Regions from separate parts of the Metabacillus hrfriensis genome, predicted to be linked through region 1. Evidence: predicted binding sites of a transcription regulator. Region 1 holds the regulator's gene; the other holds the start of a gene.
The links. The regulator LexA, encoded in region 1, represses DNA repair genes until DNA is damaged. The targets are predictions, from matches to a motif close to CGAACATATGTTCG.
Positions count from the first base shown of each region.

Region 1 (6,008 bases):
AAACATCATGGCCAAAGCCTCTCAAAGTAGCAGCAATTTCTGCAAATGTCAGTTTGTTTTGTTTTAAGCGGACAATTTCTGAAACAGGAAGCTCTTTTTTTTCCTTCCCGGGGCTCCCATGAATATTAGACAGGTTATTTTGAGGTTTAAACCCGTTTTGGACCGCACGCTGCATGCCTCTTTTGATTTTCAGATTATGAATCTTTCTCTGATATTCTTCAACAATGCTGACGATTTCAAGCACCATAGAATCAGCTTCTGAGAGCAGAAGCCTGCCGTTATGTGTAACGGAATAAAGTGTTATTCCCTCTTTTAGAAGAAAATGAATGAGTGCAATTCTGGCGTTTCCCCTCCCAAGCCTTGTTTCATCCTGGATCAGGATTGCATCCACCTGCTGATTTTTGATGCAGTCAAACAGTTCAAATATCCCGTCCCTCTCTATATCATAGCCGCTGGCCTGCTCTTCAATCACTTTTACAATATTCATGCTGTGCTGCTCAGAAAGATTTATGAGCTCTTCCTTCTGTCTTAAAAGAGATGTTTCCTGTTCTTCTTTCACTGTGCTGACTCTGCAATAGATGATGGCGTTCAGTGTTCTCACTTCCCTATTTCTTGCTTGCTATTTGATTGACCTCATAAAAGGCTGTCTTCTCAATGGGTATAAAGACTTGTTCACCAGGTTTAATTACTGCAGTCTCCATACCGTTTTTTTCCTGTACCCACTCGACAAAATCTGACTTAGAAAGATTATGATGTTCTTTAAATTTGTCAGCAATACTCCAGATGCTGTCCCCTTCAGTAACTTCTATATTTACGTAGTGATCCATTCTGTCTTTTTCACCAGTATAAGATAAAGCAAAGACAGCAACAATAACGACGATAAAAAATGAGAGTAAATAAGAAAAAGATTCTTTCAACATAATCCCCACCTCGAAATAGAATGTTTGTTCGCACTTTTGATATTTTTAGTATAATGCGAACAAACGTTTCTGTCAACGGATTTTTTCGAACTTATGTTTGTATGCACAGGAAAAACATGCTATAATCAACATAAATTACAGGACGCGAGGTGCATAAGATGACAAAATTATCAAAAAGACAGCAGGATATCTTAAACTTCATCAAATTAGAAGTTCAGAAAAAAGGTTATCCGCCTTCTGTTCGCGAAATTGGCGAAGCTGTCGGCCTTGCTTCTAGTTCAACTGTCCACGGCCACCTGGCCAGGCTAGAGAGCAAGGGACTAATCAGACGCGATCCAACTAAGCCCAGAGCCATTGAAATTTTAGAAGAAGAGACTTCACATATTCCAAGATCAAATGTTATAAATGTTCCGATTATCGGTAAGGTTACAGCGGGTTCCCCTATAACAGCCATCGAAAATGTTGAGGAATATTTTCCGCTTCCTGATACGTTTGCAGCAGCAGATGATCAAGTATTCATGCTCGAGATTATGGGAGACAGTATGATAGAAGCTGGAATTCTGGACGGGGATATGGTAATTGTTAAACAGCAAAAAACAGCAAATAACGGAGATATCGTAGTTGCCATGACAGAAGATGATGAAGCAACAGTAAAACGTTTCTTTAAAGAAAAAGACTTCATTCGCCTTCAGCCTGAAAATTCAACCATGGATCCTATTATTCTGCGAAATGTTTCAATTTTAGGGAAAGTCATTGGGGTTTACCGGAATATTCATTAAAAATCTTTGCTGCTCAGCAAAGATTTTTATTTTGGCGTTTTATGCTCTTTAACAAGGGGAATATATAATAATTGATAAAATTTAGAAGAGGTAACCTATGAATTCCAATATTATTCATGATGAAATAACCATACTGCGAACGAATTGCCAATTCATTTTTCCCTTTTCATGGGCTCAGGACTGCACTAAGGAGTTAATTGAGGAGCTGTTAGCCAACGGGTTTGAATTTTTTTCAATTGAGAATGTTAAACAGCAAAATAAATATTACGGGGAGAGCATTGATATCCCGCATAAACGTTTGAATCATTATTTTATGCCGTACATAGAACAAATCTTATTCCCTGACAAATATAAAGAAAAAGCGATAAACCGTTACTCAAAGCCTTTAAATTTGAAATGCAGACTTGATACTGCACACAATTCATTTTCTTTGAAGGTTCATTCAATTGATATCTACCTTTGTCCTTTCTCTATCGGAATGGTAACGATTCGAACAGACCCTTACAATAACAATGAAGATTTCTCTTTAAGTGATGCACTGGATTTTATGGATCATTTTCGCGTTCTCGAGCCCTCAATTACAGAAGAAAAAGGTACTGTTCTCTATTGTGGTGAAAAACGTTTTGACAAGACTCAGGATTTTATCTTCCAGGACCTTTGTCCATTCATCGTCCCCTTCATAGAAAAAAGCGAGAATGATCAATCAACTTATCTGGGCAGCCTTCCTTATTTTATTGATGAAAGAATGTTCGTATCCAGTTTTTTAATGGCTGCTCCTGATGATCAAATAACAAATAACGATTTATTCAGAATCGGACATATGAATGGATATAAAGAAAAAAAACAGCCATACATCTCTGCAACCAATCAAAAGTACATCGAAAAATACGTAAATGATCATGTTTATGACAGGTGGTCCCCGGATAGTTTTCATATTATCAGCGACCATACATTTACATGCATCAGCAGAGACAGCAAAAATGAAAAACTCATTGCTGAAGAAATGTATGGCCAGCTATATTACAATATGATTCTGCACTTATTTTATAAAATTGTCCTTTTAAAGCTTTCATACAGTTATTCACAGCTCTATATTGACCAAAAACAAGATAAAATGGACAAACTGATCAGATCGATTGCCAATTTTACCGCCAAATATATTTTTTCTGAAATCAGCAGCCGGACTGAGGGACAAGAGCTTTCTGTTTTGATGAAAGATCGCTTTAAAATTGAAACTCTTTACAAAGAGGTAATAAACACGATGGACAGTCTTTATCAAAATCAGGAAAAATTTGCAAGTAAACGTCATAATTCTCTATTGCTGATCTTAACGACTTATACTGTTATTTCCGGGATTTACGGAATGAATCTGGTGATTGAAGACTGGCGGGGGAAAATTGAGTGGAGCAAGCTTGCCGGTTATTCTGTTTTTGAATATATTTCGCTCGTTGTAGCTTTATCAGGTATTGCTGTAGGGAGTGTACTTGCCGGGATTGCAATCATAAGACTGCTTAAAGACTATTTTGATAAGGGAAAATCTGAAAACCTTGACTGAGTAATGCCGATGCTTTTTTCTATATTAATTACACAAAAACCCCTCAACATCTGCTGAAGGGTTTTTGTGTAATTAATATTGATACATATACTGTTCTCTTTCCCAAGGGTGAACTTGAGTTCTGAACATATACTTTGTGTTTTTTAAGTTTAATTAGGTAATAAAACCTTATTATATCAATACTTTTGAAAAATTAGTGAGTTATTAATTATATTAAAGTTGATACTTTGGTGGTCAAAAAGTGGTCAATTTTGGGGTCAAAAAATTATTGATATTGTATTTAAACATTATATATCTTTTATACTTTATTGAATTGATATGGTCTCGCCTTCAATATCATCTATTTCCACATCGTTACTTTCAAGTTCCTCAAATTTACTCAATATGAATTCCAAATCTTCGTTTAAAACAATATATACCTCCGATTAAAAGCAGATCTTATTTAAAATAGATTATACCATCAAACATAAAAAACATTTTAAAAGTTACCAAATGGCGATTACACTTTGCTGCAATCGCCCCCGATTGTTGAATAACATTTGATTTACATTAAAACATTAGTAGTTTTTGATTAGCTTTCCATTTTTGCTGGATCAAAGCCAATTAAAGAGTGAGTATACTCCTATTATTGCAAAGAGAATTGTTAATATTATTATCGAAAAGCAACCAATAACAAATAATTTATCATACAATGAATCGTCAGGTTCTTCCTGCAGTTTTTCTTTCACTTTATCTTGTACAGGTGAAATTACCTGATCTAATTCCAGGTTTTTTAAAATTTCATTGTCACCTTTAAATTTTAAAGCTCTTGCTATAAGGAAAGGATCATTTCCCATAGTTTTTTCAAATTGAATACAAGCTTGGATCATTTCCGGTGTTTTATTCTTTTCTAAATACCAGTAGCGACCTGCCATTGATGGATATTTTAATGTGAAATAGATGTCCCCCAACTTTCTGCGGAGCTCTAACTCATTTGGGTAAGTTGAAATTAACCCGTGTAGTCTATCCCTTGCTTTGCCTAAATCATTTTTCTTAATGTCCTCTTCAATCTTCTTAATAGTCTTAACTGGTAATTTTTCTATGTAAAACACCTCATTTATCTTCTTAGGATAGTTGCTTCCTAAACTAAACTATCCTATTAGCTAATAGTCAAAGGGCAAACACTCTATGCTGCAATCGCCCCCGATTGTGGAATAAAGGACACGATCCACTATTTGTGAATTGCGCTCGATTGTTGAGATAAATAATACTATTTAAGGCTGTTGAAGCCGGCTTGTGCTTATTAAACTATAGCCTCCGTTAACAAGAAACCTGTTTTATTCTACAAGAATCGAAATTGCACTATACACTAATAACAAAGCCATAATTACATTAAACTGACTTCTATACTTTGATAAAAACGTTTGAAAAATTGAACCAAACACACTCCAACAGAAAGTACTCATAAAACCAACAAAAGCTAGAAATAATGAATAAAATAGTAAGCTGAAATTTGAACTGTGATATGGAAGGATGAAGGTTGAAATTGCAGTTATGCCATATAAAATACCTTTCGGATTTATGAATTGTAAAAGCATACCTGTTAAAAAACTGTTATTCTTGTCCCCATCATTGTCTTTAGCATTATTTTTACCGGTAATAATTTTCATGGCCAGATACAACATATAGATTGCACCTAGGGTAGTCATTATAAATTCAATTTGTGGAATGAAATTTTCAAGCAAAAGATTAAAATAGCTACACAATAACATTATTACAAAGAATCCTGCACCAACTCCTAAACAAAATCTGATTGTCTTTTTTAACCCGTATTTGTTAGCAAATAACATTGCCATAATATTATTGGGACCTGGTGTAAAACTTGTAACAAAAACATATAGCAAAAACGATAATAAAGGCATATTGGCTCCCCCTCTGTGATGTATGTTATAATGACTAAAATGGACATTATAACGATTTACTTTTTATTGTACAATACGGACGTTATATTGTAAACGAGGAGTGTATTTATGGAGGAAATAAATCTTATCATTGCAAAAAATTTAAAAGCCTTTAGAGAAAGTAAGAAATTAAGTCTTGAAAAGGTTGCAGAATTAACTGGAGTAAGTAAAACGATGATAGGTCAAATTGAAAGGGGGGAATCGAGCCCTACTATTACAACTATTTGGAAAATAGCCAATGGATTAAAAGTTTCTTTTACTTCACTAATAAATAGTCCGCAGCCAGATACAAAAGTTGTTTTAAGAAGTGAAATTCAAACATTATCTGAAGACAACGGAAAATATCGAGTCTATCCCTACTTTCCCTTTGAAGATGATAAACGCTTTGAAGTTTATTCAGTCGAGATAGAAAGAGGTGGTTTCCTAATTGCTGATTCGCACAGAGAAGGAACTGAAGAGTTCATAACTGTTTTTGAAGGGGAACTAACTGTACGTGTAAATAACAATGAATACACCGTAAGAAATGGTGATTTTATCAGATTCAAGGCTGACAGACCTCATGCCTATCATAATTCAGGGGAAACATTAACTCGATTAAGTATGATCTTATATTATCCAACTTAAAAAACCCGTTCCACAAGAACCGGGTTTTTCTTATGTTTTTATTTGTACCTTTGTAACAATGCAGTTATTAAACTCCCCCGTTTGTTCAATAAAAAAGACGATCCCTATTAAAGAATCCCGCCCGATTGCTGAATATCAATTTTATTCAGAATATAGTAAGAAGACTTCCATTAAAGCCCCCTTTAATTGA
Region 1 is NZ_CP126116.1:2,421,256-2,427,263, reverse strand. It holds gene QLQ22_RS12095 (YneB family resolvase-like protein) at 1-592, opposite strand, end outside; gene yneA (cell division suppressor protein YneA) at 606-920, opposite strand; gene lexA (transcriptional repressor LexA) at 1,079-1,699, shown strand; gene QLQ22_RS12080 (magnesium transporter CorA family protein) at 1,797-3,254, shown strand; gene QLQ22_RS12075 (DUF6584 family protein) at 3,848-4,336, opposite strand; gene QLQ22_RS12070 (LysE family transporter) at 4,571-5,155, opposite strand; gene QLQ22_RS12065 (helix-turn-helix domain-containing protein) at 5,264-5,818, shown strand.

Region 2 (6,008 bases), 1.0 Mb from region 1:
TAATGTTTTTTAAAACTTGGAAATCACCAAAATATTTGTTTACATTGTCAAAAACAATCATGCTGCTCCCCCTTATCTCTGATTGCAGGCATTCATTCCAGCTGTCTAGAACTTTATAAATATAATTTTCATCTCTAGAATTATACATTTTTTAGAATATAATAGTCAAACAATTTTGAGTTATTTATAAATACTGAACATTAATAAAAATATAAAAATCACTGCTTTATTTGCAAGCAGTGATTTTTATTCCGTCTCTCATTTAATTGATTTTTCCTTAAAAAAGCAGACACAGTCTGCTTCTTTTTTCCATTTACTGTACAAAAAGGCTCACTTCCTCGTATACTAATAGAAATACATGACAAGGAGTGTTTAAGTATGAGTCAATCTAAGGCAAAGAAACAGCGATTGAAGAAAATGCGTGAAGGAGAAAGAAATCCGGAGGCTGGAAGAAGCCCATTTATTTTTCAGGATTTGCGCACTAGACAAACAAAAACAAAAAAAGAGCAGCTATATAAGCAAAAATACAAGAACCATTTCCAGGGAGACGGAAAAGATGGTTCTTTTTATTTTGCCTCTTAACGGCTCTTTACATAGTAATTTGTGATGGCTAAATATTCTCTTGTATAAGATTTTAAGACAGCCGCTTTCGGCGTTTTAGCTGCGAGCCCTTTGGCATCAAGACCAAGATCTTTTGCAGCCATGCATGAACGGTAGATGTGGAAATCATTTGTAACAATGAGACCTTTTTTCGCACTTGGCGGGAGCATTGCTTTCGAGAAGGTCAAATTTTCTATCGTACTTGTAGACTTTGATTCTAATATTATACGGGATTTCTCTATTCCATGATCTTGCAGGATTCTGCTGATGGCCTCTGCTTCCGTTATTTCTTCGCCTGGCCCCTGTCCCCCTGAAGCAACCACAATCGTATTTGGATTTTCTATTAAATACTCTGCTGCTGCATCCGCCCGGTATTGCAGGGCAAGCGACGGAACCGTGCCATTTACCTTTGCACCTAGCACGATTAAATAATCAGCGTCTTCAATCGGCTTTTCTGAACTGTATCTGTGGATGTTGTAATGTAAAAAGACAGTATAAATAAGGCCAATTGCCAGCAGTGTGAAAAGAATCTTTCTAAATGGCATCTTTATTTTCATTCATGTTCGCCCATTTCTTGGTTAAAAAGTTATAAAAAAAACTAATATTTTTGCTTTTTTTTCAAGAATGCAATTTTCTTTTTTTGAACTCATATGAATTGTCATTTTTTATACCTTGAGTAATAAGACGAATATCAGTCGGGTAATTAAATCCAAGAATATTAATTATATGCTCTCCTATTACAAAACAGTACTTTCCAATATTGATCAAAGGAGATAATCATGCTTTTTAATGAAGAAATGGAGCAAATGGCGTTTGAAAGCTGATCTTGATTCATACCTTTTTTAATTCTGCCGTATTAGTCTCTTTTAGATTTTGAGTATACCGGGACTAGGATAATTCCCAATATAAATAGTCCAAATGATACTCCGCGTACCAGATTAAAATATTCGTTCGATTTAAAAAACAATACATTTAATCCCATTGCAATTGCTCCGACTAGTATCATTATTTTTCCAAATAATTTCCAGGACATTAATCTTTCACTCCCTCTCTTCAAATATTATGAGATTCTAACGGACACCCGAATATGAACTTATGTACAGACCTTATGGAAGAGTAATTTCACCCTAAAATCATCATCTAAGCTCCAGGTAAATTCTAAAATGGCCTTGCTTTGAATAGTCCTCCCTAAAAATGGATTCATAATAATTACGATTGTTGGCGATAAAAAGTTCCAGAGAATGACATATATATAAATTAAAAAGGCCGATTTTTTAACGAAACTTTTTGCACGGATAATCGTATATAGATTAGACAAACCTGTTTTTTCTTACATATTAGTCGTTTACAGACAAGCATAATTGTATTTTTTCCAGGAGGACATAGTGAAAATAAAAGAGATTTCATATCCGACATCACTCAGTAAAATCAAGAATGCATCAGATGACATCATTGATATCTTGGTGGAGCTTGAAGATGGCTGCACTTATACCATGGTCGTCACTACACCTGAAAATTTTTCTTCCTTGATGAAGAGAGAGAAACTTTCTTATTTATTGCCTGAACCGCTTATGCTCGTCGTCAGCAGTCTAACTGAAAAGAATATATGGAAAGTTGCAGAGAAGTTTGCTGAAAATAATGCTTACTGGCTGAAATCGTATTACTTGACTGAAGATAACAAATTTGTGACATAGAAGAATGGAAGTAAGTAGAAGGTAAGTAACCATACATGATTACCAATGTCTTTGTAGATATGCCTATTAAAAATAATTTATATATATCGTAAATTAACAGATTGAACGAAGAGCTTAAATTTTTTGTAAGTTGTGAGTTATAATAGGAGATTACATTTTAAGGAGAATCGTTTATGACCGTTAAAAAGAGCAAATCCATAGAAGTGAAGTCCGTATCCTTAGTATTTTTTGGTGCTGCTATTGGAGCTGTTTTGGGAATAGCTGCATATGTGAACAATTGGCTGGGCTAAGATCTTAATGTAAGTATTATGTAACTCTGTATATGGCAATAAGGTCTGTAAGCTGCATCAGGACGATGTCATTAAATCTGTTTACAGCTCTTATCTCGTCCGTTCCTTCATTCAAGTAATGAACGGTGCCGATAAAATGCACAATCTGATCACCATGCAGATAAATAAATGATAGCTCAAAATGAAACTCCAAAGATCCGCTGATTAATAATTGAATGCTGTTGCGTTTCTCTTTAGGGATCATAAGCATGGGAATACCTTCTTTATAATAGATTTATAGTATACGAATGTTTGTTCTTATTTTCAATCATCATTTTTTGAAATGCAGCTTTTTATTACTAGTCAGGAATTAGGGTACTAAAAAAAGAAAAAGAGCTTTCGCAGAAACGAAAACTCTTTCTCATGCACTCAGCAAAGGGAATTCCTCAAATCACCCTTACCCTTTTGCTTCACTTCCTTCACTAACACCTATAATTCCGCTTTTTGATTTAAGCACTGCTCCAAAAAGGACAGCCAGTATAGAAGCGGCCATTAAGAAAAAGCCTAACACATAAAATCCGTCCGTTAAATCACTGTTTTGCGCTACTGCTCCAACAATGATTGGCCCTACAATACCTCCAATATTTCCGCACGTATTAATTAATCCATTTGCTGTACCTGCTTGATTGCTCGGGAAGAAGGACATTGCCCATGCCCACCAAGGGCCAAAAGCTGAATAAATTCCTATTCCCGCTATTATTAACAAAATCATATTAAAGACCATCCCGCCTTCAACAAAATGTTGAATAGCCAGGGCCAAGCCGCCAATCATTAAAGGAACCGATACGAATAAAACCCGATTTTCCCCTACAGAATCCGACCAGACTGAATTGTAGTACATGCAAATTGCAGCTAAAATAAATGGAACAGCTGACAGCCAGCCTACTATACCGATGCCACTATTGCTCAATTGTTTCATCAAGCTTGGCATCCATAACCCAAAGCTATACACACCGGTAATCCACAAGAAATATATAAATGAGAAGACCCATACTCGGTAATTTTTCACCACATCTAAGAAAGAGCCATGTTCTTTTACTTCGATTTTGAACAATATAATCCCGCTCTTCTTTCGAAAGAAGCTTGTCTTTTTCAGGAGAATCTGCACCAAGAAAAGCAAATAACACAGCTAATATTAATGGAGGCGCTCCTTGTAATATAAACATGGTCAGTAATTTCACTCACTCCAAACACTGAAATTTCTTCTCCGCAGTACCCTTTTCCTGCCCGCAGTTCAGGACTCCAACTCGCGGAAATCATGTTCCAACTCGCCGGAATCCCGTTCCAACTCTCCGGCAAAGAAAAATCGGCATCCTCCTTGCCAGCTATGGCAAAGAAGATACCGATTCTAATTTAAGCATTTTTCACTTGATCTACAGGTGTTACTGCCTTTTTCTCTTTTGATAAAAACCATCCCGCTAATGCAATTCCAACAAGAACTACGTAGAATGTGATTTTCCAAAGAGGAGATTTAGCGAATCCTTCAGGCAATACAGCGAGCTCCGGGTGAGACAACGTGTAAACCGAGAGCTTCACACCGACCCATCCCACGATTCCAAAGGCTGCGATTTCCAGGCCAGGCTTCTTATGAAGCAGCTCCACAAAGAAGTTTGCCGCAAATCGCATGATCACAAGTCCGATGATTCCTCCAGCAAAAATGACGAGAAACTTGCCGCCGTCCAAGCCGCCAATCTGAGGCAGACTCGTATTTGGAAGGGTAACGGCAAGAGCTACGGCTGCAAGAATTGAATCAACCGCAAAGGCAATATCCGCAAGCTCAATTTTAAGCACTGTTGCCCAGAATCCAGACTTTTTCTTGCCGTCAGGTTTGGCTTCATCTTCTTTTTTCTTAAAAACAAGTTTTCTCAATATATGATTTGCTGCGATGAACAGCAAGTATAGAGCACCAATTGCCTGAACCTGCCATACATCAACGAGATAAGAAATGGCGAACAGGGATCCAAAGCGGAAAACAAATGCCCCTGCAAGACCGTAAAATAGGGCTTTCTTTCTCTGCTCTTCAGGAAGATGCTTCACCATGATGGCTAACACAAGGGCATTATCTGCCGCGAGCAGCCCTTCAATCGCAATCAACAGGAGCAGCACCCAGCCATATTCCATTAACATTGTCATTTCCATCTAGTCAGTCCTCCTTTACCGTAATAAAATCCTGATCCTTGCTGATTACACCTTCATCAAAAACAAGTCTTGTATTAAAGTAATACGACCTCTCTTCAGCGGAAGCCGCTAAAACCTTAGGCAATCGGAAAATAAAATCAATTCGGTTCTGTTCATCTGACTCAATTTGTTTAGACGTTAAGATATTGGCTGTTTCTATAACCTTTTCAGTTCGTGATGACAAATCTGCCATAACTAAATCACAATCAATCCGTTTCAGCTGCTGCTCAATGACACCGCCTTTAATTAAAAAATATCCATTTATGCATTCTCCCGGCTGAAACTCTTCCTTTGGCAGAATAAGATCAATCTGCGCTGAGCCTATTCCTAAAATCGACATATATTTTCTGAGTATCATTGGACAATCCTCCCTTTATGATTTTACTTTTGAATATTTATCATCAATGCGTTTTTCAATTTTTTCGAGCTGGCGTTTATCTTTAAGCAGCTCCTCTTTGTTTTCTCTAATAAGCTTTTCAATTGAACCTCTGACTTTTTTCATTTTTTCATCTCACCTTCCATGACATTTTTCGAATAAAAAAAACCTTTGCCTGTAATCCGGCAAAGGTTTTATCTGGAAAATAATAAAAGACCTTTACCGTTATAGGTAAAGGTCTTGCTAACAACGTAATGGTTGCCAATAGGGCCGGAAGCATAAGCTTCGAAATGACGACTCTATTGTAAAAGCTACTCCCCTTTAGGAGAACTATTCGATTTGTATACTCTTATCTTAAAGGCAATCTGAATTTGTGTCAACACTAAATGATGAGAATTTTGATAATCAGGTCAAGATCACACATTCATAAAAGCAGGCGGATACTTGACAGTACCTGATGCTTCATCAAGCGCACCCGGCTTTAACTCAGTCAGCATAAAAACCTCATCCGGAACCTCAAACGGCGGCTTAATTCCTTTACTGCTTGCAGGAACAAAACCAAACTTAGGATAAAACTCCGGATGTCCAAGAACGATGACTGAATCATAACCCCGTTATCTGCAGTGCTTCAGTCCTGCACGTACGAGCAGAGAACCAACGCCCTCTTTCTGAAACCCCGGTTTAACCGCCATAGGAGCAAGGGCTAGTGAAGGCACTTCCCCGTTTTCCGTTTCGATGATTATTTTACTGAACAAAATATGTCCAATCACTTCACCTTCTTCGTTTTCGGCAACCAATGACAGACCTTTCACAAAGGACTCAGATTGTCTG
Region 2 is NZ_CP126116.1:1,385,989-1,391,996, reverse strand. It holds gene QLQ22_RS06865 (amino acid ABC transporter ATP-binding protein) at 1-61, opposite strand, end outside; gene QLQ22_RS06860 (hypothetical protein) at 379-582, shown strand; gene QLQ22_RS06855 (YdcF family protein) at 579-1,157, opposite strand; gene QLQ22_RS06850 (hypothetical protein) at 1,986-2,294, shown strand; gene QLQ22_RS06845 (YolD-like family protein) at 2,601-2,834, opposite strand; gene QLQ22_RS06840 (MFS transporter) at 3,021-3,677, opposite strand; gene QLQ22_RS06835 (TerC family protein) at 3,977-4,762, opposite strand; gene QLQ22_RS06830 (sporulation protein) at 4,767-5,159, opposite strand; gene QLQ22_RS06825 (FbpB family small basic protein) at 5,175-5,303, opposite strand; gene QLQ22_RS06820 (hypothetical protein) at 5,622-5,750, shown strand; gene QLQ22_RS06815 (GNAT family N-acetyltransferase) at 5,792-6,008, opposite strand, start outside.
Region 2: QLQ22_RS06845 (YolD-like family protein) is a predicted target of LexA. The motif match lies at 2,869-2,882, and genes of this name have one in related genera.